3 regions of the Nonomuraea sp. NPDC049714 genome follow, and region 1 is predicted to be linked to each of the others. Evidence: riboswitches for the same ligand, from Rfam matches in the RefSeq annotation. Region 1 holds a riboswitch; each other region holds the start of a gene.

Region 1 (7,252 bases):
TGCCCCCCGGGTGAGATAGCCGCCCATGGTGCGGAAGAGCTCGGTGGCGGGCAGGTCCGTGCCGTCCTCGGTGCGGACGCGTTCGATCACCAGCCCATGGCTGCGGCCCCGGCGGGCCTCCGCGCCGGCGACGATCACCACGCCGCCGCCCTCGCGGATGAAGACCCGGCCGGGGGTGCCGCCGTAGACGCCCTGGGACACCGAGGCCTTGAGCACGCGGACGCGGCGCCCGTTGTAGTGGGTGAAGGCGTTGGGGTACGGATCGGACTGGGCCCGGACCAGCCGGGCGATGTCCTCCGCGGGCCAGGTCCAGTCGATGTCGCCGTCCTCGATCGACCGCTTGTGGAAGAAGCTGGCCTTCGACCGGTCCTGCGGCGTCCAGTCGGTCCGGCCGGAGGCGATCAGGTCCAGCGCCTCGGCGACGATCGGGCCGATCAGGTCGACCGTGCGGTGGAACAGGTCGGTGGCGGTGTCCTCGGGCCCGACGGGCACGGCGCGCTGCACCACGATGTCGCCGGCGTCCAGGTCCTCGTCCATCATGTGCGCGGTGACGCCGACCTCCTCCTCGCCGTTGATCAGCGCCCAGATCAGCGGCGAGAAGCCCGCGTAGGCCGGCAGCAGCGAGTCGTGCACGTTGAGGGTGCCGTGGCGGGGCAGGCGGAAGATCTGCGGCGGGATCCAGGTCCGCCAGTTGTTGGCGACGATGAGATCGGGGTCGGCGTCCTTGAGCCGGGTCATCAGCTCCTCGTCGTCCGGCCGGTCGCGCAGCAGCACCGGGACGCCGTTGGCCTGCGCCAGCTCGGCGACCGAGTCGCTCCAGATCCTCTCGTACGCGTGGTCGCTCTGTGGGTGTGTCACCACGAGGACGACCTCGTGCTCGGAGTCCAGCAGCGCCTGGAGGGTGCGGTGCCCCCAGGTCTGGTAACCGAACATCACGACCCGCATGGGTGTCTCCTTGTCGAGGGGATCCGATCAGGTTAGGCTCGCCTTAATTAGGTCAGGCTAACCTAATTCAGGTAGGTCATCCACCCCTGAATCGGCCCGCCAGGAAGGCGCTACATTGTCCTCTACGGATCAGCACGTCCACGACCTCGTAGGCATCGGCTTCGGGCCGTCCAACCTCGCCCTTGCGATCGCCTTACGCGAGCACCATGCGCGGACGGGCCATCTGATAGACGCCGTGTTCCTCGACAAACAGCCCGCCTTCGGATGGCACCGGGGCATGCTGCTGGAAGGGACCACCATGCAGGTGTCCTTCCTCAAGGATCTGGTCACCATGCGGAATCCGGCGAGTGAGTTCAGCTTTCTCACCTATCTGCAGGACAAGGGACGCCTGCTCGACTTCATCAACCACAAGACCATGTTCCCCTCCCGGATGGAGTTCCACGACTACCTCGAATGGGCGGCCGCGCCCTTCGCCGATCAGGTGGAGTACGGATCCGAGGTCGTCGCCGTCACCCCGGTGGCCGTGGCCGGGACGGTCGAGTACCTGGACGTGGTCGTCCGTCAGAGCGACGGCACGCTGACCACCCGGCGCACCCGTGACCTGGTCGTCGCCGCCGGGCTCGAACCGGTCCTGCCGGAGGGCATGGTGAGCGACGAGCGCGTCTGGCACAGCGAGGAGCTGCTCGACCGGCTCCCCGGGCTGCGCGACCCGCGAAGGATCATCGTGGTGGGCGCCGGCCAGAGCGCCGCGGAGGTGACCGGCCACCTGCACGACACCTTCCCGGACGCCGAGGTGTGCGCGGTCTTCGCCAAGTACGGCTACACCCCCGCCGACGACAGCTCCTTCGCCAACCGCATCTTCGACCCCACGGCGGTCGACCACTTCTACTCCGCCCCCGACGAGGTGAAGTCGCGGCTGCTCGGCTACCACGCCTCCACCAACTACTCGGTGGTGGACCTGGAGGTCATCGACGAGCTCTACCGCCGCCACTACCAGGAGAAGGTGCGGGGCACCGAGCGGCTGCGCATCCTCAACGCCTCCCGGCTCGTCGAGGTGGAACCGGGCGAGACGGAGGTGCGCGCCACGGTGGAGTTCCTGCCGACGGGTGAGCGTGCCCCGCTGGACGCCGACGTCGTCGTCTTCGCCACCGGCTATCGCCCGGCCGACCCGCTGACCCTGCTGGGCGCCATCGGCGAGCACTGCGAGCGGCTTCCCGGCGGCGGGCTGCGGGTCGGCCGCGACTACCGGATCGCGACGTCGCCGGCGATGCGCTGCGGCATCTACGTCCAGGGGGCCACCGAGCACACCCACGGCCTCACCTCCACCCTGCTGTCCAACACGGCGGTCCGGGTGGGCGAGATCGTCCAGTCGATGGCCGGCCGGCTGCGCAGCCCGAACCCCTACGCCCTGTCGCGAGCGGCGTCCCGCTGATCCTCTGTCCCTGACTGCTTCCGAGGAGGAATCCGTACATGAGCACCAACCCGTTCGACGACGCGGAAGGCCGCTTCCTGGTTCTGGTCAACGCCGAGGGGCAGCACTCGCTGTGGCCCGTCTTCGCCGAGGTCCCCGCCGGGTGGACGGTCGCCTTCGCGGAGAACACCCGGCAGGCGTGCCTGGACTACGTCGAGGCCCACTGGACCGACCTGCGCCCCCGCTCACTCGCCGAGGCGATGGACGGCTGACCGTCGCGCCCCCTGCTCGGTCAAAGATCTACCTAGAGGCGGGAATCCCTTACAGGCAAGGGGTTGCGGCGTCCGACAGATGGAGTCGGGGTCTATGTGGATGTTTGTCCCTCTTGCGGGGACATTGGGGGTTATATACCTTCTCGGTCATTACGGCAGCCGGAACGGGGCTCCCCTAGACCATCCGTTGCCGAATCATTGACCGGACCGCGCGCTGCCCTGGTGGGACCCCCTGCCAGCCAGGGCAGTGCGCGGCCGCCTAATCCGCTCACGCGGAGCCGGGGACCCATTCTTTTCCGGGGTGAATCGGACGCCAGCCCAGCTGCGCCCGTAGGGCACTTCCCAGCCCGAACCCGTCAGCTAACCCGGTAGGCGGCATGGAAGCAAGGAGTCAACCCCCTCATGCTCGACCCCCGCCTGCGCACACCCCTCACCCGCGCCCTCGCCGGACTCGCCCTCGCAGCCGCGAGCCTGGCCATGGCAGGCCCCGCCCACGCGGCGCCGCCGGAGAACGCGCCCGTCGCCCAGGAACGCACCGTCCCGCTCACGTACGGCCAGGACGTCTCGAACTACCAGCCCGACCACGACTGGAACGCCAGCCCCGCCGAATTCGGCATCATCAAGGCGACCGAGGGCGTGACCTTCCGCGACCACGCCTTCGCCCGGCACTGGCGGGAACTGGACGCCAAGGGCATCGTCCGCGGCGCTTACCACTACGGCCACCCGGCCAACGACCCCATCGCCGAGGCCGAGCACTTCCTGTCCATGGTGAACTCCCAGCCCGCCAAGCCCGGCGACCTGCTGGTGCTGGACCTGGAGACCACCGACGGCCGCTCCGTCGCCGAGGTCAACGGCTGGGCCAAGACCTGGCTCGCCCACGTGAAGGACAAGACCGGCATCACCCCGATGTTCTACAGCGGCTGGAACTTCGCCGACACCTACGGCAAGGGGCTGGCCGAGTACCCGCTCTGGGTCGCCCACTACAGCAAGGCCAAGGGCACGGTCACCCCGCCGGCCGACTGGAAGTCCTGGGCCATCCACCAGTACTCCGACAACCCCGTCGACCAGAACGTCTCCCCGCTCACCCCCGGGCAGCTCCGCGCCCTCGGCCGCACCGCCTGAGCAGGCGCCCGCCGGCCGTCATCCGGCCGTCATCAGGCGGTCGATTCGCACAGGAAGATTGTCCGTCACTTAGAGTGATGAACCATGACGATGGATCCTGAGGCGGACCGGCTGGTGGGCGTCGCGGCACGGTTGTTCGCCGAGCTGGGGTTCGACGGGACGTCGATGCGCCTGATCGCCGACGCCGCCGGGGTCGACGTGGAGTGGCTGACCGCGCGGGCCGGCGGCAAGCATCAGCTGTACGCGGAGGTGATGCTGCGGGCGCATCGCGCCGAGCGTGAGGTCCTGAACGCGGCGGTGGCCGCCTTCACCCCGGCCAGGGAGGGGCTGATCGAGCTGGCGGACGCCTACCTGGACTTCTACGCCACCCATCCGCAGATCCTGGCGCTGTGGCTGCACCGATGGATGGGGGACGCCGCCGACGTGCCCGGCTTGGAGGACCTGTACTCGCGGCCGCTGTCGGCCCTCCTGCTCAACGCCGTACGGGACCTCATACCGGCCGACATCGACGCCGAGCATCTGCTCTGGACCGTGGTGTGGTGCGTGTACGGGTTCCTGGCCGGCGGCATGCGGTACCTCGACCCGCATCGCGGTCAGGGGCGGCGCGGACGGCCGCCGAGCACGGAGGAACTGGAGGACTTCCGCGCCTATCTGCACGCCATGATCATCCACATGACCACCCCGGTCAGCGGCTCGGCGCGCTGAAAGGGCGCGGCTCTGGCCGCTGTGAAGGTCAGCCGGCCGGCTGGGAGGCGCGCAGTTCGGCGGTGAGCTCGGCGGCCGTGGCGAGGTCGGTGGCGAGGGTCTCGCGGTCGGCGGGGGACAGCTCCAGCGCGCCGACCTCGGCGAGCAGGGTGGCCGCCGCCTCCCGTTCGCCGGTGCGCAGCCGCAGCTCGGCGAGGTAGACCAGGGCGGGCAGCCGCTCGGCGGGCGGCGCGTCGGCGTGCCGGGCCAGCCCGTTCTCCAGTACGCGCACCCCGGCGGCCTCGTCGCCGTGCGAGTCGGCCTGGCGCACGGCGGCGGCCACCACGCGTGCCAGCCGGCTCTGCGGCGCGGCCGGTTCCTCGTCTCCGTGCCGGTGGATCCGCAGCCAGTTGCCGCCCGGGTCGACCACGCTGAACCCGCCGGGCGCGCCCTGCCTGGCGCGAGGCCGGGTCATCCGCGGGATCCCGGACACCGGCACCTTCCCGAACGCCTCGCGCAACCCGGCGGCGAACGCCGCGTGCAGCGCCCACGTGTCCGGGACCAGTACGACCACACTGCCCATCGAGTCAGCGGGATCGAACCCGGGGACGCTGAAGAAGTGCAGCTCGATGCCGCCGCGCCGGACGGCGGCGAACGGGTTCGGGCGCTCCTGACGGTACGTCACGTCGAAACCGAGCGCGGTGTAGAAGGGCAGGACGTCGTCGAGGTCCCGGCAGGGCAGGCCTGGGATGGTGTACTCGGTGCGCATGTTGACACCGTACACTGTTCGGAGTTTTTCTGGAGGTCGTGAGATGGAGTACGCGGGGCGGGGTGACGCGGCGCGCACCATGGCGCTGCTCTGGGACGGGTTGCCGGCGCCCCGGCGCGGGCCGAGGCAGCGGCTCGACCTGCCGCGGATCGTCGACGCCGCGATCGCCGAAGCCGACAGCGCCGGTCCGGCCGCCCTGTCGATGCGGACCCTGGCGCAGCGGCTCGGCATCGGCACGGCGTCGCTGTACACCTACGTGCCGGGCAAGGCGGAGTTGCTGGAGCTGATGGTCGACCGGGTCGCGGGCGGTCAGCCGCTGCCCAGTGCCGACGCCGGTCGGCGGGCCGGGTTGCGCGACCTGGCGCGGTCCGACCTCGCCGCCTTCCGCGCCCATCCCTGGCTGCTGCAGGTGGCGACCTCGCGCACGGTCTTCGGCCCGAACGTCGTCACCCGCTACGAGGCCGCGATGGCCCTGCTCGACGGGCACGGCCTGGCGGCGATCGACGTGGCGGGATGCGTCGCGGCGGTGGAGGCGTACACCAGAGGCGCCGCCTCGGCGGTCGTCGAGGCCGAGCAGGCGCCCGCGCGGACCGGCAGCAGCGACGACGAGTGGTGGGAACGGCGCGCGCCGCTGCTGGGGGAGCGCATGGCCGGGCGCTTCCCCCGGCTGGCCGCGCTGGGCGAGGCCGGGGCGTTCGCCGTGTCGGACACCGCCCTGCCCTACACGCTGCAGCGGGCGCTGGACCGCTTCGCCTTCGGCCTCGACCTCGTCCTGGACTCCATCGACGCCCGCGTCGCGGCGGCGCGGGATCAGCCGATGCGCAGCGGCAGCGTACGAGGTCCGCGAACCTGACCTTTCGCCCAGGTCACCGCCTCGGGGTCGTCGAGGCTGAACCGGGGGATCCGCTCCAGCCAGACCTCCAGGGCGACCCGGAGCTCCATCCGGGCCAGGTGGGACCCCACGCACCGGTGAATGCCGAGGCCGAACGCGGCATGCCGGTTGACCTCACGATCGATGACGACCTCGCCCGCCCGGTCGAACTGCGCCGGGTCACGGTTGGCCGCCGGGAACGACAGCAGCACCCAGTCGTCGGCCTTCATGTCGACGTCATGCCAGCGCATGTCCTGCTTCACCAGCCGCGCCATCGTCACCGGGGCGTAGGCCCGCAGCATCTCCTCCACCGCCGTCGGCACCAGCTCCGGCTCGGCGACCAGGCGCTCGCGGTCGGCCGGCGTCTTGGCCAGATGCCACAGCGAGGCGCCGATCGCGCTCCACGTCGTGTCGATGCCGGCGATGAGCAGCAAGGCCATCGTGCCGGCCACGTGCTCGGCCTCCAGCTTGTTGCCGTACAGCTCGGCGTTGATCAAGTAGGTGGTGAGGTCGTCACGTGGGTCGTCGACGTGGTCGCGGATCTGCTCGTACAGATAGTCGAACAGCAGGTTCATCCGTTCCATGCGCTCGTCCGGCGGGCTGTTGACGCCTTCGAGCGCGCTCTCGATGAACTCCTGGAACCGCGGCCCGTCCTCGGGCGGGAAGCCGAGCATGTCGGCGATCACCCGCATCGGGATGTGCTGCGCGTAGTCGTGGGCGGCGTCGACGGTGAGCCGGCCGTCGAAGGCGTCGATGAGCGAGTGGCACAGCGCCCTGGTCGACTCCTCCCGCTTGGCGACCGCCGACCGGGTGAACACCGGCAGCAGCAGCTTGCGCGCGCCGTGGTGGAACGGAGGGTCGGACGAGATCGGCGGGGTGACGCCCATCGGCGCGAGCTCGACCGGTGGCCGGAAGTTGCTCATGACGACCGAGCGCGAGGAGAAGCGCTCGGTGTCGTAGGCGATCTCCGCCACGTCCGAGTAGCGCGTCGGCAGCCACCCGCCGCCGAACCTCTCGGTGCGCGCGATCGGGCAGCGCTGCCGCAGCTCGTCCTGGATGGGGTACGGATCGGCGGCCCACTCAGGCTCCGTATGGGAGAAGTCGGTCGCCCAGTCGGCCACCGGACCGGTGATGACCTCGTTGCGCGTCCCGGCGGGCCGATCGTCGTCCGGCTCTCG
Region 2 (7,252 bases), on a different contig from region 1:
CCACACCGACATCGCCGAACTCGACATCAACCCGCTGCGGCTCGCCCCCGAAGGCCCGGTGGCCCTGGACGCCCTCGTCGTCAGCAGCCGGCGGGCCCAGCCTGAATCCGCGCCCGAATCAGCGCCCGAATCCGCCAAGGAAGGTCCCAGATGACTGAAAGCGCAGCCTGCCCGAACCGCCGACCGGTGATCGTGGTCGGCGCCGGCCCGGTGGGGCTCAGTGCGGCGCTGGCGTTGCGCGCGCTCGGCCGTCCCGTCACGGTGATGGAGGCAGGAGAGCAGGACAGGCTCCGGCCCGGCAGCCGCGCCATCTTCGTGCACCGGGCCACGCTGGAGATCCTCGACCGCTCCCACCCGGGACTGGCGCACGACCTGGCGGCCCAGGGGCTCCTCTGGCACACCAAGCGCACCTTCTACGCCGGCCGCGAGGTCTTCTCCCGCAGCTACACCCCGCCGCCGCCCGGTGAGCTGCCGCACTTCAGCAGCCTGCCGCAGGTGGAGACGGAGCGGCTGCTGCTGCAGGCGTGCAAGGAAGCGGGCGTCGAGTTCGCCTGGAACCAGGAGGTCGCCACGGCGGCCACCTCCGGGGACGGCGTCCTCCTCGCCACCACCGGCGGAACCCGCTGGCACGCCGACTACGTGATCGCGGCCGACGGCGCGCGCTCGGCCGTGCGCGACTCGCTCGGCATCCCGCTGCAGGGCAGCCGCTCGGACGGCTGGTACGTCGTCGTGGACGCCGAGGAGGACCCCGGCGATCCGCTCCCGGTGGAGCGGATCTTCCACTACGCCCATCCCGCAGTGGACGGGCGCAACGTGCTGCTGGTGCCGTTCGCCGGCGGGTGGCGGGTGGACCTGCAACTGCACGACGATGACGACCCCGAGGAGCTCAGCACGGGCGAGGGCCTGCGCGGATGGCTGCGCGCCGTGCTGCCCGCGCCGTACGCCGAGCGGGTGACCTGGTCGTCCACCTACAGGTTCCTGCAGGTGATCGCCGAGGACTTCGCCGACGAGCACCGCCGGGTGCTGCTGGCCGGCGAGGCCGCGCACCTGTTCGCGCCCTTCGGCGCCCGCGGCATGAACTCCGGCGTCCCCGACGCCGAGGCCGCCGCGAACGCGGTGCACCTGGCCATGTCCGCCTCCGGCCCGGCCCGCGCCGAGGCGGCGGTGACGGAGTACGCCCTCTCGCGCAGGCGCTCGGCCGTGTACAACTGCGACGCCGCCGGCGCCGCCCTGACCCACCTGCGCCCCGGCCCCGAGGAACGTGCCCGCCTGGAGTCCGCGGCCGAGAACGCCGAACGTGATCCGAGCATGGGCCACTGGCTCGACATCGCCCCCTACGGTCCACGCGAGGCGGCCCCCGGCAACACCATCTACAAGTACTGACGACCTCGGAGGCACCATGAAACTGGACAAGGCGGCCATCCCACTGGGACTTGCCTGGTCATCACCGTTCGCTCGCTGGCAGGGCCCGCTGGCCGAGATGAGCAGCCTCGATCTCGCCGTCGACGTCACCGCGCGCCGGCTGGCGACCGCCGGGCTCGACACCGGCCGGATCGACGGGCTGGTCCTGGGCATGACGGTGCCGCAGCCCACGTCCTTCTACGGCGCGCCCACCGTGGCCGCCCGCCTCGGCCTGGACGCCGTGACCGGCCCCATGATCGCCCAGGCGTGCGCGACCTCCGCCGCCATCGTGCAGGCCGCCGCCGTCCAGATCGAGAGCGGCGCCCAGGAGGTGACGCTGGCCGTGGCCGCCGACCGGACGAGCAACGGCCCTCTGCTGATCTACCCGTCGGCGTCCCGGCCGGGCGGCGCGCCCGTGACCGAGCACTGGGTGCTCGATCCGATGCGCCAGGACCCGGCCACCGGCCAGTCCATGCTCGACACCGGCGAGAACGTCGCCGCCGACGAGGGCTACACGCGCCAGGAGATCGACGAGGTCACGCTGCTCCGCTACGAGCAGTACCGCGCCGCGCTCGCCGGCGACCGCGCCTTCCAGCGCCGCTACCTGGTGGAGGCGCACGTGCCGGGACGCCGGGGAGCGGTGACCGTGGTCGCCGAGGACCACGGCGTGTACGACACCAGCGCGGAGGGCCTGGCCAAGCTGGCGCCCGCCTCCCCGGACGGAGTGATCACCTACGGGTCCCAGACCCACCCGGCGGACGGCACGGCCGGCATGGTCGTGACCAGCGCCGCTCTGGCCCGGGAGATGAGCGGGGGAGCGGGCGTGGCCCGGCTGCTGGCCGTCGCCTTCGCGCGGGTGGAGCCGGCGCGCATGCCCAAGGCCCCGGTGCCCGCCGCGCGTGCCGCGCTCGACGACGCCGGGCTGGACATCACCGACATCGACCTGGTGACCACGCACAATCCGTTCGCGGTCAACGACCTGTACTTCGCCCGCCGGACGGGCTTCCCGCTGGAGCGGATGAACCCGTACGGCTCCAGCCTGATTTACGGCCACCCGCAGGGGCCCACGGGAGCCCGCGCGATCGCCGAGCTGATCGAGGCGCTGCGCGAGCGAGGCGGCGGCCGCGGCCTGTTCACCGGCTGCGCCGCCGGGGACAGCGCGGGCGCGGTGGTCGTGGAGGTCACCGACTGATGAGTGAGCCGAAGGAGCCAGACATGACCGAGACCGCGAACTCGCCGGTTCGTCTCACCGTGGTCGACTCGCCGGACCAGCCGACGCCGTCAGCGGCGTTGGAGGAGCTGTATCGCGGCTTCGAGCAGGAGCTGCTGGTCCCGCTGTGGACCGAGATCGGTGACCTGATGCCGCCGCACCCACGTTCCAGGGCGGTCCCGCACCTGTGGCGGTGGGAGAGCCTGCTCGCTCTGGCGGGCCGGGCGGGGCGCCTGGTGCCCGTCGGCCGGGGCGGGGAGCGGCGGGCGATCGCGCTGGCGAACCCGGCGCTGGCCGGCCGGCCGTTCGCGACGCCGACGCTGTGGGCGGCGATCCAGTACCTGATGCCGGGCGAGGACGCCCCGGAGCACCGGCACACCCAGCACGCGTTCCGGTTCGTCGTCGAGGGCGAGGGCGTCTGGACCGTGGTCGGCCGCGATCCGGTGCCGATGCGCCGCGGGGACTTCCTGCCCCAGGCGGGATGGAACTGGCACGCCCACCACAACGCCACCGGCGAGCCGATGGCGTGGATCGACGGCCTGGACATCCCCTTCCAGTACGCCACCGACGCCCAGTTCTTCGAGTTCGGCCGGGAGGAGATCAGCGCGGCCGAACGCACCACCCCCGAACGGTCCCGATCGGAGCGGCTGTGGGGCCATCCCGGCCTGCGCCCGGTCTCGGTCACCGGATCCCAGCCCGGCACCCCGTTGCTGGCCTACCGGTGGGCCGACACCGACCGCGCGCTGACGGACCAGCTCGACCTCGAGGCCGAAGGCCATGCCGGGACCGTGGAGCCCGGCCACGCGGCGGTGCGCTACACCAATCCCACCACGGGCGGCGACGTGCTGCCGACCATCCGGGTGGAGATGCACCGGATCCGGAGCGGCGCGGAGACCGCGCCTCGCCAGGAGGTCGGCTCCTCGGTGTACCAGGTCTTCGACGGCAGCGGGCGGGTCACGGTCGGCGACGTGTCCTGGTCGGTCACCCGGGGCGATCTGTTCGTCGTCCCGTCCTGGACGTCGTTCTCGGCCAGGTCCGAGGCCTCGGCGTCCGACTCCGACGCGGGCGCCCTCGATCTCTTCAGATTCAGTGACGGGCCGATCTTCGAGGCGCTGCACCTCGACCGCGCCCACGTGGAAGGACGGAACGCATGAAGCTCGCCACCATCCGCACCGCCGGCGGCGCCACCCGGGCCGTGCGCGTCGAAGGGGAGACCCTGGTAGACCTCGGCCTCAACGACGTCGGCGAGCTGCTCGCCCAGCCGGACTGGGCCGCGCGAGCCGCGCGGGCGACGGGAAGCACAGTGGCGAGCGTCGGTTACGCGCCGGTCGTCCCCCGCCCCGGCAAGATCGTCTGTGTCGGCCTGAACTACCGCAACCACATCCTCGAAATGGGCCGGGAGCTGCCGCGCCACCCCACGTTGTTCGCCAAGTACGCCGAGGCGCTCATCGGGGCCGACGACGAGATCCGGCTCCCGCCGGAATCCGGGCAGGTGGACTGGGAGGCCGAGCTCGCGGTCGTCATCGGGAAGACCGTGCGGCGCGCCGGCGAGACCGACGCCGTCGCGGCCATCGCCGGGTTCGCCCTGTTCAACGACGTCACCATGCGCGACTGGCAGTACCGCTCGGCGATGTGGCTGCAGGGCAAGACCTGGGAAGGCAGCACGCCGTTCGGCCCGTACCTGGTCACCCCCGACGAGCTGCCCGGCGGCACCCGGCCGTCGCTCACCCTGACCGGATCCGTCGACGGCGAGACCGTGCAGCGAGCCGACACCTCGGACCTCGTGTTCGACCCCGTCGACCTGGTGCGCTACGTCTCCACGATCGTCACGCTCAACCCGGGTGACGTCATCGCCACCGGCACCCCCGGCGGGGTCGGGCACGCCCGGAAGCCCGCCCGGTACCTCGCCGACGGCAGCGTCCTGACCACCGAGATCACCGGACTGGGCCGGTCCGAGGCCAAGGCCGTCGCCGAGTCGGTGGCCTGATGGCCGCGGGCAGGAGCCGCGCCGACAGCCTGCGCTGGACGGCCCAGGGTACCGAGATCTTCTTCGGCGCCCTGGACACCCTGCCGGACGACCGGCTGCTCCGGCGGACGGCGCTCGACGGCTGGACCGGCGGCCACCTGCTGGCCCACGTCGCCGCCAACGCCGACGCGCTGGTCAACCTGGCACAGTGGGCGCGCACCGGGGAGGAGACGCCGATGTACGCCTCCCCGGCGCAGCGTGACGCCGACATCGAGGCCGGTGCCGCCCGGCCGGCGGCCGAGCTGCGCGCCTGGGCCACGCGGTCCGCCGGCACGCTTCAGGAGCGGCTCGCCGAGCTGGACGAGCGGCAGTGGGCCCGTCAGGTCCGCACCGCCCAGGGCCGCACCGTCCCGGCCGGCGAGATCCCCTGGATGCGGGCCCGTGAGGTCATGGTCCACGCGGTCGACCTGGGCGCGGGCGTGGGCTTCGACGCTCTCCCGGCCGACTTTCTCGCCGCCTTGATCGGCGACATCACCGCCAAACGGTCCGGCGCCGGTGACGGCCCCGCGCTCACCGTCACGGCCACCGACCACGACGGCGAGTGGTCCACCGCGGGCGCCGGCGGCTCCATCCCGGTGACCGGCACCCTCGCCGGCCTCGCGGCGTACCTCTCCGGCCGGGGGACGGACGCCGTCACCGGCCTCGGCGGCCGACCGGCGCCGGAGCTGCCCCGGTGGCTCTAGGACCGCGTGCCGGGCTCACCGGTCGTCGGCGGCCGCCGCCCAGTCCAGCAGGGCCTGCGCGGTCTCGAAGCGGCGGCTGGAGTCGGTCTCGCCGAGGAGTACGCCGATGAGACGGTCGCCGTCGTGCTCGGCCGCGAAGGCGAGGGTGTAGCCCGCGGCCCGGGTGTAGCCGGTCTTCACGCCGAGGACGCCCGGGTTGCCGAGCAGCCGGTTGGTGTTCTTCCAGCTGTACGAGCCGTGCTCGGACGTGGCGCTGACCGAGTGGTAGCGGGTCGAGGTGACCGTTCTGAGGGTCTCGTCGTCCAGCAGCGCCTTGGCGAGCATCGCCTGGTCACGGGCGGTGGAGTAGCCGCCGCCCTGGTACGGCATGCCGTCGGCGTTGACGTACATGGTGTCGTTCATGCCGAGCTCGCGGGCGGTGGCGTTCATCTCGGCGACGAACGTCTTCACGCCCGGCCCGTAGGCGCGGGCGAGCGCGTGCGCCGCGTCGGCCCCCGAAGGCAGCATCAGCCCGTACAGCAGGTCCTCGACGGTGAGGACGTCACCCGCGCGCAGGTAGGCCACCGACGCCCCGCCTTGCGCGCCGTACCGGACGTCCGCAGTGGTGATCTTGACCTTGTCCGTCGGCTTGGCCTGCTTGAGCACGGTGTAGGCGGTCATCGCCTTGGTGATGCTGGCGACCGGCCGGCGCAGGTCGGCCTCCTTGCTGAAGCGCACCTCGCCGCTCTCCGCGTCCATCAGGTACGCGGCGCTGCCGAGCACGGCGGGAGCGTCGGTGACGGGGGATCGGGTCTGGGCGGCGGCCGTGGCGTCGGCGGTGACGGCAGTGGCGGCAGTGGCGGCCGGCGAGGCGGCCTGCGCGGCACCGGCGCCGACGGTCAGGGCGCCGGTGGCGACGGCGAGGCCGAGCAGGGCATGGCTGAGCCGGTTGGTGAGACGCATGAAAAAGGGTTGCTCCTAGCTTCCATACCGCCTACCGGGTTAGCTGACGGGTTCGGGCGTGGAAGTGCCCTACAGCGCGGACATGCGCTGATTCACCCCAGAAGAGTGGGTCCCCGGCTCCGCCTGACGGCGGATTAGGCGGCCGCGCGAAGGCACGGTCCGGGCAATGAACAGCAACGGCCGCATGTACGGGACCGCCGCTCGCAAGCCCCAAACGTAGCAAACGGGTATAAATCGGTCAAGAATCGTTATGATCGCCCGCCCACGAGGGAGTCGCACCCGGTGTACGGGGGGAACAGTGATCCGGGTGCCGGGCGAAGTCGATCACCCGGTCCAGCTGGGCCAGAGCATGCTCCAGCTCGGCCATCTTCGCCGCGATGCGGTCGCGCTCGACGGACAGGACGTCGAGGACCTCGGGCGTCGCGGTGCCGGCGTCGACGCAGGGCAGCACGCGCAGGATGGTCCGGGTTCCTGAAGCGCGGCGCGCGGACGGTGTACGCGACCGCCCGCCGCGTCGTACGGACAGCGGGGCCCGGACCGGTGCGCCGCTCAGAGCAGCCGGGGCAGTCCGTAGCGGAGGGCCCGGATGAGCAGGGACCGGGTGAGCCAGCCGAGCCCGGCGGTGAACAGCGGCGCCCAGAACAGCGGGCTGAGGGAGTAGACGATCACGAACACGAGCGGCACCCACGGCTCGTGCACCGCGCGGTACAGCAGGGTGGTCTTACGCAGCCTGATCACGCGGGCGATGTCGGGCAACGCGAAGAACAGCAGGACGGCGACGGAGGCCACCACGCCGCTGGTGAGGCCCTGCGCGATCGCGAAGCCGCCGACGAAGACCGTGGCCACCCACCACGCGATCTTCCTCAACCACGGCCTGCGCTGCTCGGGATCTGCCGGCACTTCGTCGTATGGGAGTTCGAGGGTCACCCGACCAGCGTAGCCACCCGGAGGTGGGGAGGCCGCTCCTCCCAGGTCACCGGTCGGCGTGAC
Region 3 (7,252 bases), on a different contig from region 1:
TTCGTCAGCCAGCATCGAGAGGGCGTCATCGATCCTGTAGGAACAACGGCACGGGTCTCCACGAGCTGGCGTAGTTCAGATCCGCTCCGCCGGTGTCTCAAAGATCACTCACGCCGCCAACACCTGGCCATGCTGGGGGTCAGCCGAGATAACGGAATTCCGGCCATGAGAGGATCGCGAACTCTCTGACCTGCGAAAATATCGAAGTACCAAGCTCCGTCGTAGGGCTCGCGCCAGCCGTACTTCCGAGTCACCCGTACCCGCCGGCGGCCGCGAGTGACCGGAGCTTTCCGCCATTGGCGTCGAGCCAGCGGTTCGTGTCCTCCAGCTTGCGGATCCGGTCGGCGACCTCGCCGAACTGTGCCTTCCCGTTCAGCCAGAGGCCCGCCCGCCACAGGACGCTGCCGACCGCCCGGGCGAGGAGAAGCCGGGGCAGCGCGTCGGCCTCGGCGGCGTCCAACGGGCGAACCGAGGCGTACCCCCGGAGGAAGGCCGCCGTGCCGAGCTGCCAGTCGCGCGACTCCAGGGCCCCGCTGTAGAACAGCGCTGCCATCACGTCCTGGACCAGAAAGCCGACCCCGGCGAACTCGAAGTCAAGCAGCCCGCTCACCTCCCCGGTGTCCTCGTCCACCAGCACGTTCCAGGCCGCCAGGTCACCGTGGATGACCTGGGTCGGCAGCGCGCCGCAGCCTGCGGACCACTCCCGCCCGACACGGCGTGCCACGGCGTCGAGGCGGGCGGCCCGCTCCGCGCTGATCCCGGCGGCGCGCAGCTGACGGCAAAGGACGCCGATGTGCGGCACGGCGGGGTGCGCCAGGAGAGGGTCACCTCGCCAGTCCCCCAGCCCGTCTTCTGGCGGCACGCCCAGCATCGCCTCGCCGAGCAGCCCGGCCGCCCGGCCGAAGCGCTCGAGTGCCGTCCGGTCCGTGAGGTCGGGCCGCACGCCGGGGATCCACCGGCAGACGGTGGCGGGCCCGGCCGCGGTCTCGATCACCGTGTCCCCGCTGGGCGCGGCGACTGGTTCGGGCACCTGGAAGGGAAGTCCGGCCCGCCGCAGCCGCTGCAGGATCCGGTGCTCGGTGCCGACCTGCGCGGCGGACAGGGTCTGGCTGACCCGGAGCACGAATTGGAGGCTCCCCTGGTGGAGCAGGAACGTCTGGTTGTTGGTCCCCTGCTCGGCTCGGCTGATCGTCGTATCCGGGGGAAAACCCCACGCTGCCGGCAGCCCGGCCATGAACTCCAGGTCGGCGGGCGCGATCATGCGCCCCATTCTGACGGCATGCCCAGGCTGGCGCGCAACCGGTTATAGGCCCTCTCGTATCAAGAGTCAGCAAGGGGTTCCGATTCTGGCCAACCAGCCAGGGCCGCGCTTTTCTGACTCGGGTAGAGTTGAGGTACGACCAGAAGCGGCCATCAGTCGATCGTGATCGTAATCTCGGAAGTACGACTGGCGCGCGAGTCCCACGACGGAGCTCGGTACCTCGATATTTTCGCAGGTCAGAGAGTTCGCGATCCGCTCATGGCCGGAATTCCTGTTACCTCGGCTGACCCCGATGCTGGCTCAGCGTAAGTCCAAGGAGTTTGCCGATAACGGGCGTAGGCGAGCAGGACGCTGTTGTGGTCGGGACGGGCATCGATGCCGAGCTGGGTTAGGCGGCGGGACAAGCTGCTGGGGTGCCGGGGCTGGCCGGGGAAGAGCCAGGTTCCGTCGTGGAGGTGGCGAGCGGTGACCTCGCTGCGCAGGGTGGGGAGTTGGTTGATCAGGTCGGCGAGTGGGCCAGGAAGAACGACGGTCGTGGCACCGAGGCTGAGTTCGGTGCGCCCGTCGTCGCGATGATGGATGCGGCTGCGGGTGAGTAGGGCGATCCGGCTAACCTGCTGAGCGAACAGCAGGACCAAGAGGCCGGCGACCCGGTCGGCGGTCGGGAGGGTGTCTTCGGTCAACAGGCGTCGTGCTTGCGCCCATCGGTGGTCGTCCGGGGTGAACTGGGACCCCTCGGTGCTGTTCGCGAGCTGAGGACTGCCAAGCCAGGCGTCCAGGTCGATCTGTCGACAGGTGGCCAGGGTGCGGCCTCGGCTGGCAGGCAGTTGGCCACGCACCAACGCACAGGACGACCTCGGCAGAGTCCACCCTCACATACCGACGACCAGCTAAAACGCCTTCTTCAAGAGTGCGAATAGCTCATCAGATGCTATTCGTCCTCCTATCAGTGCATGGATACGTGCACGTGGTCGTAGTGGTTCTCGGTGACGCTGCCGCGGTCGGACATCGTGCTCCAGCCGGAGCCGTGGTTGATCCGCTGCTTCCAGATGACGTACTTGACGCCGAGCTTGTCGCGGTTGTCGACGGTCCACTCCGCGATGCTGTCGCCGAGCGCGTTGTGGACGGCGCTGGGGAGGCTGCCGCCGGTGCTCATCATGAAGTCGCACGCCCGGCCCAGCGGGTGCTCGCCGCCGCCACCCGAGCGGAAGCAGCCGACCGCGAACGGCAGCTTGAAGTTCTTCTGCAACTGCTCGCGCATCAGCCGGGTGCGGGCGGTGATGTTGTCGGGGCCCGACGGCAGCTGAGGCGCCCAGCTGCCGTCGGAGCGGCGGCCGGTGCTGAACGGGACGAGGTCCTTGAGCTTCTTCTGGATGTCGCCGATGACGTCCTCGGCCTCGTCGCGCTGCTCGGCCACCTCGGCGGTGTCGGCGCTGATGTCGCGGGCCAGCGCCGCCGCCTCGTCCGCGGCGTTCTTCTTCTCGTCGCGCGCGTCGAACACGTCCTGAACCAGGGCCGTCTGATCGGCGGTGACCTGCTCCAGCAGGGCCGCGGCGGCGCCGTCGGGCGGCACCACCAACGCCGGAAGCGGCATGCCGCCGTTCTGATAACGCAGATTGGCGAGCTCGGCGACGCGCCCACGGGCGGCGGTGAGCGCCTCCTCGGCGGCGGCGAGCCGTTTCTCGGCCGCCTCGGCGGCCTGCTTGGCCTTGGCCAGCTCGACCCGCTTGAGGTTGTAGCGCTCGATGAGCTTGTCGACCTTCTGGTTCAGCCCTTTGAGCTCGTTACGGAGCTCGGCCTCGCTCGGTTTGGGCTCAGCGGTGGTGGAGGTGGTGGTGACGGTGGTCGCGGACGACACCGTCGCTGGAATGAAGATCACCGCCGCCGCGCTGATGACGCCGATGGCAAGGTGCGCGGGGGACGCTGCCGCCACGAACGGGTTCCTCTCCCTCAGCCGACCGGGTTAGCTGACGGGTTCGGGTCAGAGAGCTCCCTACCACCGAAGTGGATTCACCCCAGATGCGGTGGGTCCCCGGCTCCAGGCGACTCGCCCGGATTAGGCGTGGCACAGCGTTACGGCCATGCCTCAAGGGATATTAGTGGTAGATCCCGGGTAACGCGACTCCAATCGGAAATCAATCAGTGATCTACCTGTGATCGAAGCATGCGCGCGGCCTCTTCCGGGAGCACGTCGTTGACGAAGGCGCCCATGGCCGACTCCGATCCTGCCAGGAACTTCAGCTTGCCGGGCGCCCGCCGGATGCTGAACAGCTCCAGGTGCAGATAGCCCAGCTCACGGTCCTGCCGCACCGGCGCCTGGTGCCAGGCGGAGATGTACGGCATCGCGACGTCGAACAGGCCGTCCAGGGCCCGCAGGACCGAGGTGTAGAGCGGCGCGAAGGCGGACCGCTCGGCCTCCGACAGCGCGGCCAGGTCCGGTACCTGCCGGTGCGGGTAGAGGTGCACCTCGAACGGCCAGCGGGCGGCGGCGGGCACGAAGGCCGTCCACAGCTCGTTCGCCGCCACCACCCGGGGCCCGGCCCGCTCGGCGTCGAGCACGTCGGCGTACAGGTTGCGGCCCTGATGCCGCTCGGCGTACCGGCGGGCGGCGGCGAGCTGCAGCTTGGTCCTGGGAGTCACGTACGGGTAGGCGTAGATCTGGCCGTGCGGGTGGAAGAGCGTGATGCCGATCTCCTCGCCGCGGTTCTCGAAGCAGAAGACCTGCTCCACGCCCTCGATCGCGGACAGCTCCGCCGTGCGGTCCGCCCAGGCCTCCATGACCAGCTCGACCTGCTCGTCGGAGAGCCGGGAGAAGGAGGAGGAGTGCTCGGCGGTGAAGCACACCACCTCACACCGTCCCAACCCCGGCCGGACCTCACTCAGCCCGCCCGCTTCCTCATAAGAGCCGATATTTCCGGAAAAGGACGGGAAGCGGTTCTCGAACACCACCACGTCGTAGTCGTGCGCCGGGATCTCCGACGACCGGGTGTCGGACGACGGGCAGAGCGGGCATTCGTCGGCCGGCGGCAGGAACGTACGCGTCTGCCGGTGCCCCGCCATCGCGATCCACTCTTCGGTCAGCGGGTCGTAGCGCAGCTCGGAGGCCACCGGCCGCGGCCCGAGGGGTCGCCGGTCGATCGCGCTCCGGTCGGCGTCGTCGCGCCGGTCGAAGTAGATCAGCTCCCGGCCGTCGGCCAGATGGGTGATGGTGCGCTTCACTGCGAGCCCTCCGCGATGATCAGTTCGCCGGCCCGTTCGGCCAGCTCCATACGTGCGTCCTCGGGCAGCCCCGCGTCGCTGATGACCACGTCGGCCTCGGTCAGCTCGGCGATGGTGCTGATGCCGATCGTGTTCCACTTGGTGTGGTCGGCCGGTACGACCAGCCGGTGCGCGGCGGTCACCAGCTCCCGGTCGGTCTCGGACTCGAGCAGGTTGGGCGTGGTGAACCCGGCCCGCGCGCTCATCCCGTGCACGCCCAGGAAGAGGGTGTCCACGTGCAGCCGGCGGATCGCCGCCACGGCCACCGGGCCGACCAGCGCGTCGGAGGGCGTGCGGACGCCGCCGGTGAGCACCACGGTCCGGTCGGCGCGGGGGTTGCGATGGAAGACGTCGGCGACCGGGACCGAGTTGGTGATCACCGTGAGCTCGGGCACTCCGATCAGGTGGTGGGCCAGCGCCCACGTCGTGGTGCCCGCCGAGAGCGCGACCGCGGTGCCCGGCCGCACGAGCCGGGCGGCGCGGCGGGCGATCAGCTCCTTCTCCTGCTGCTGGCGGGCGGACTTGGCGGTGAAGCCGGGCTCCTCGGTGGAGCCGGGGCCGAGCGCCGTCGCGCCGCCGTGCACCTTCTCCAGCAGCCCGCGTTCGGCGAGCACCTCAAGGTCGCGGCGGATGGTCATGTCGGAGACGCCGAGCTCGCGTACGAGATCGGCCACCCGGACGCCGCCGGCGCCGCGGACGCGTTCGAGAATCGCCTGTTGCCGCTGCTGTGCGAGCACGCCCCCGCTCCTTCCAACAGATTCCACCAAATTATGACACGCATATGTTGGGGAATGTTAGGTCATTGGATGGGCTTGTGCTTGACCGGCCCAGGAGAGACGTTGGAGGACGGCAAGCCGCACCCCGAGTCCGGGAGGGATGAGCCCATGGCCAGGCGCGCCCGTAAGGGCAAGGCACGCAGGAAGAAGAAGGCCAACCACGGCAAGCGCCCCACCGCGCGCTGACGGTTCACCCGCCCGCGGTGAGCTCCCTCACCACGGGCGGAACCTACCCCGGCAGCTCGCTGAGGGCCTCGTCGATGCGCTCCTGCGACAGCGTCAGATCCTCCATCCGGCCGGACAGGTAGCGGTCGTAGGCGCCCAGGTCGAAGTGGCCGTGGCCGCACAGCGCGGTGAGGATCACCTTGTCCTCGCCGCTCTCCTTGCAGCGCAACGCCTCGGCGATGGTCTCGGCCAGCGCGTGCGTGGGCTCCGGCGCGGGGACGATGCCCTCGGTGCGGGCGAACCGCACGCCCGCCTCGAAACACTCCGACTGCGACTTGGTGACCGCCTCGAACAGGCCCAGTTCGTACAGGTGCGACAGCAGCGGCGACATGCCGTGATAGCGCAGCCCGCCCGCGTGGATGGGGTCGGGCACGAAGTCGTGGCCCAGCGTGTGCATCTTCAGCAGCGGCGTGAGCCCCGCCGTGTCGCCGAAGTCGTAGGCGTAACGGCCCCGCGTGAACGAGGGGCAGGCGGCGGGCTCGACGGCGCGCAGCGTCGGATCGATCTTCCCGGCCAGCTTCTCGCGCAGGAACGGGAAGACCAGACCGGCGAAGTTCGAGCCGCCGCCGGTGCAGCCGATGATCACGTCGGGCATCTCGTCGAGCTGGGCCAGCGCCTCCTCGCCGATCACCGTCTGGTGCATGAGCACATGGTTCAGCACCGAGCCGAGCGCGTAACGGGTGTCGGCCTCGGCGGCGGCCACCTCGACCGCCTCACTGATCGCGATGCCCAGGCTGCCCGGCGAGTCGGGCTCCCCGGCCAGCACCTTGCTCCCCGCCATCGTCACCGGGGACGGGCTGGCGTGTACCGTCGCGCCGTACACCTGCATGAGCGAGCGTCGGTACGGCTTGTGCTCGTAGGAGGCCCGCACCATCCAGACCTGGCATTCCAGGCCGAACTGGGCACAGGCGAAGGCCAGCGCGCTGCCCCACTGTCCCGCGCCGGTCTCCGTGGTCAGGCCGCGCACGCCCTCGCGGGCGTTGTAGTAGGCCTGCGGCACGGCGGTGTTGGGCTTGTGCGAGCCCGCCGGGGAGCCGCCCTCGTACTTGTAGTAGATGCGGGCCGGCGTGCCGAGCGCCTTCTCCAGCCTGCGCGCCCGCAGCAGCGGAGTGGGCCGCCAGAGCCGGTAGACGTCGAGCACCTCCTGCGGAATGGCGACGAACCGCTCCTGGCTCACCTCCTGCCGGATGAGCTCCATGGGGAACAGAGGAGCCAGATCCTCCGGCCCCACCGGCTGCCTGGTGGCCGGGTGCAGCGGCGGCGGAGGCGGCGTGGGCAGGTCGGGAACGATGTTGTACCAGTGGCTGGGGATCATCGTCCCAGTCTGCGCCGGTCAGCGGCCGGGTTCCAGGCTCGCGGCCAGGTGTCGCGGTGTCACCGTGCGACCTTGACCGCCAGCCGATGCGGATGATCCGCCCGCACCACCACATCCGCGACATCCGCCGGCCGCACCTCCCGCTCATACCGCTCGTACGCGGGCAGCCGCCACCGCTCGTCCGCCGCCGTCCGCCGCGCCAGCGCCCCCGCCGACAACCACAGATGTACGCTCACCTCGATCGGCAACCCTCTGCCCAGCAGCAGCGTCCCGTCGAGCAGCAACACCCCACCGGCGGGCAACGTCTCGTACGGCACCCGGAACGCCCGATCCACCCGGCTGTCCCACAGCGCGGGCAGCACCTTGCCCGACCGCCCCGGATCGAGCGGCTCCAGCACCTCCCGCGCCAGCGCCGCC

The links. A riboswitch is a leader RNA that binds a small molecule or an ion and turns the genes downstream of it on or off. The one in region 1 is predicted to bind cyclic di-AMP.
Positions count from the first base shown of each region.
Region 2: it holds a riboswitch for cyclic di-AMP, as region 1 does, so the genes downstream of both, ACIBQX_RS01135 (D-alanyl-D-alanine carboxypeptidase family protein) here and ACIBQX_RS37035 (glycoside hydrolase family 25 protein) in region 1, are expected to answer to the same signal.
Region 3: it holds a riboswitch for cyclic di-AMP, as region 1 does, so the genes downstream of both, ACIBQX_RS46755 (coiled-coil domain-containing protein) here and ACIBQX_RS37035 (glycoside hydrolase family 25 protein) in region 1, are expected to answer to the same signal.

Region 1 is NZ_JBITLM010000012.1:34,736-41,987, reverse strand. It holds gene ACIBQX_RS37050 (methionyl-tRNA formyltransferase) at 1-945, opposite strand, end outside; gene ACIBQX_RS37045 (lysine N(6)-hydroxylase/L-ornithine N(5)-oxygenase family protein) at 1,061-2,377, shown strand; gene ACIBQX_RS37040 (MbtH family protein) at 2,416-2,628, shown strand; cyclic di-AMP (ydaO/yuaA leader) riboswitch at 2,875-3,018, shown strand; gene ACIBQX_RS37035 (glycoside hydrolase family 25 protein) at 3,031-3,750, shown strand; gene ACIBQX_RS37030 (TetR/AcrR family transcriptional regulator) at 3,835-4,455, shown strand; gene ACIBQX_RS37025 (bleomycin resistance protein) at 4,484-5,203, opposite strand; gene ACIBQX_RS37020 (TetR/AcrR family transcriptional regulator) at 5,247-6,056, shown strand; gene ACIBQX_RS37015 (cytochrome P450) at 6,014-7,252, opposite strand, start outside.
Region 2 is NZ_JBITLM010000001.1:214,059-221,310, reverse strand. It holds gene ACIBQX_RS01165 (acetate--CoA ligase family protein) at 1-154, shown strand, start outside; gene ACIBQX_RS01160 (FAD-dependent oxidoreductase) at 151-1,383, shown strand; gene ACIBQX_RS01155 (thiolase family protein) at 1,400-2,593, shown strand; gene ACIBQX_RS01150 (cupin domain-containing protein) at 2,617-3,765, shown strand; gene ACIBQX_RS01145 (fumarylacetoacetate hydrolase family protein) at 3,762-4,598, shown strand; gene ACIBQX_RS01140 (maleylpyruvate isomerase family mycothiol-dependent enzyme) at 4,598-5,320, shown strand; gene ACIBQX_RS01135 (D-alanyl-D-alanine carboxypeptidase family protein) at 5,336-6,262, opposite strand; cyclic di-AMP (ydaO/yuaA leader) riboswitch at 6,276-6,413, opposite strand; gene ACIBQX_RS01130 (hypothetical protein) at 6,501-6,713, opposite strand; gene ACIBQX_RS01125 (hypothetical protein) at 6,812-7,189, opposite strand.
Region 3 is NZ_JBITLM010000019.1:118,686-125,937, forward strand. It holds gene ACIBQX_RS46745 (phosphotransferase enzyme family protein) at 251-1,261, opposite strand; gene ACIBQX_RS46750 (hypothetical protein) at 1,498-1,944, opposite strand; gene ACIBQX_RS46755 (coiled-coil domain-containing protein) at 2,208-3,194, opposite strand; cyclic di-AMP (ydaO/yuaA leader) riboswitch at 3,200-3,334, opposite strand; gene galT (galactose-1-phosphate uridylyltransferase) at 3,401-4,480, opposite strand; gene ACIBQX_RS46765 (DeoR/GlpR family DNA-binding transcription regulator) at 4,477-5,256, opposite strand; gene ACIBQX_RS46770 (50S ribosomal protein bL37) at 5,359-5,481, shown strand; gene ACIBQX_RS46775 (TrpB-like pyridoxal phosphate-dependent enzyme) at 5,525-6,835, opposite strand; gene ACIBQX_RS46780 (uridine kinase) at 6,895-7,252, opposite strand, start outside.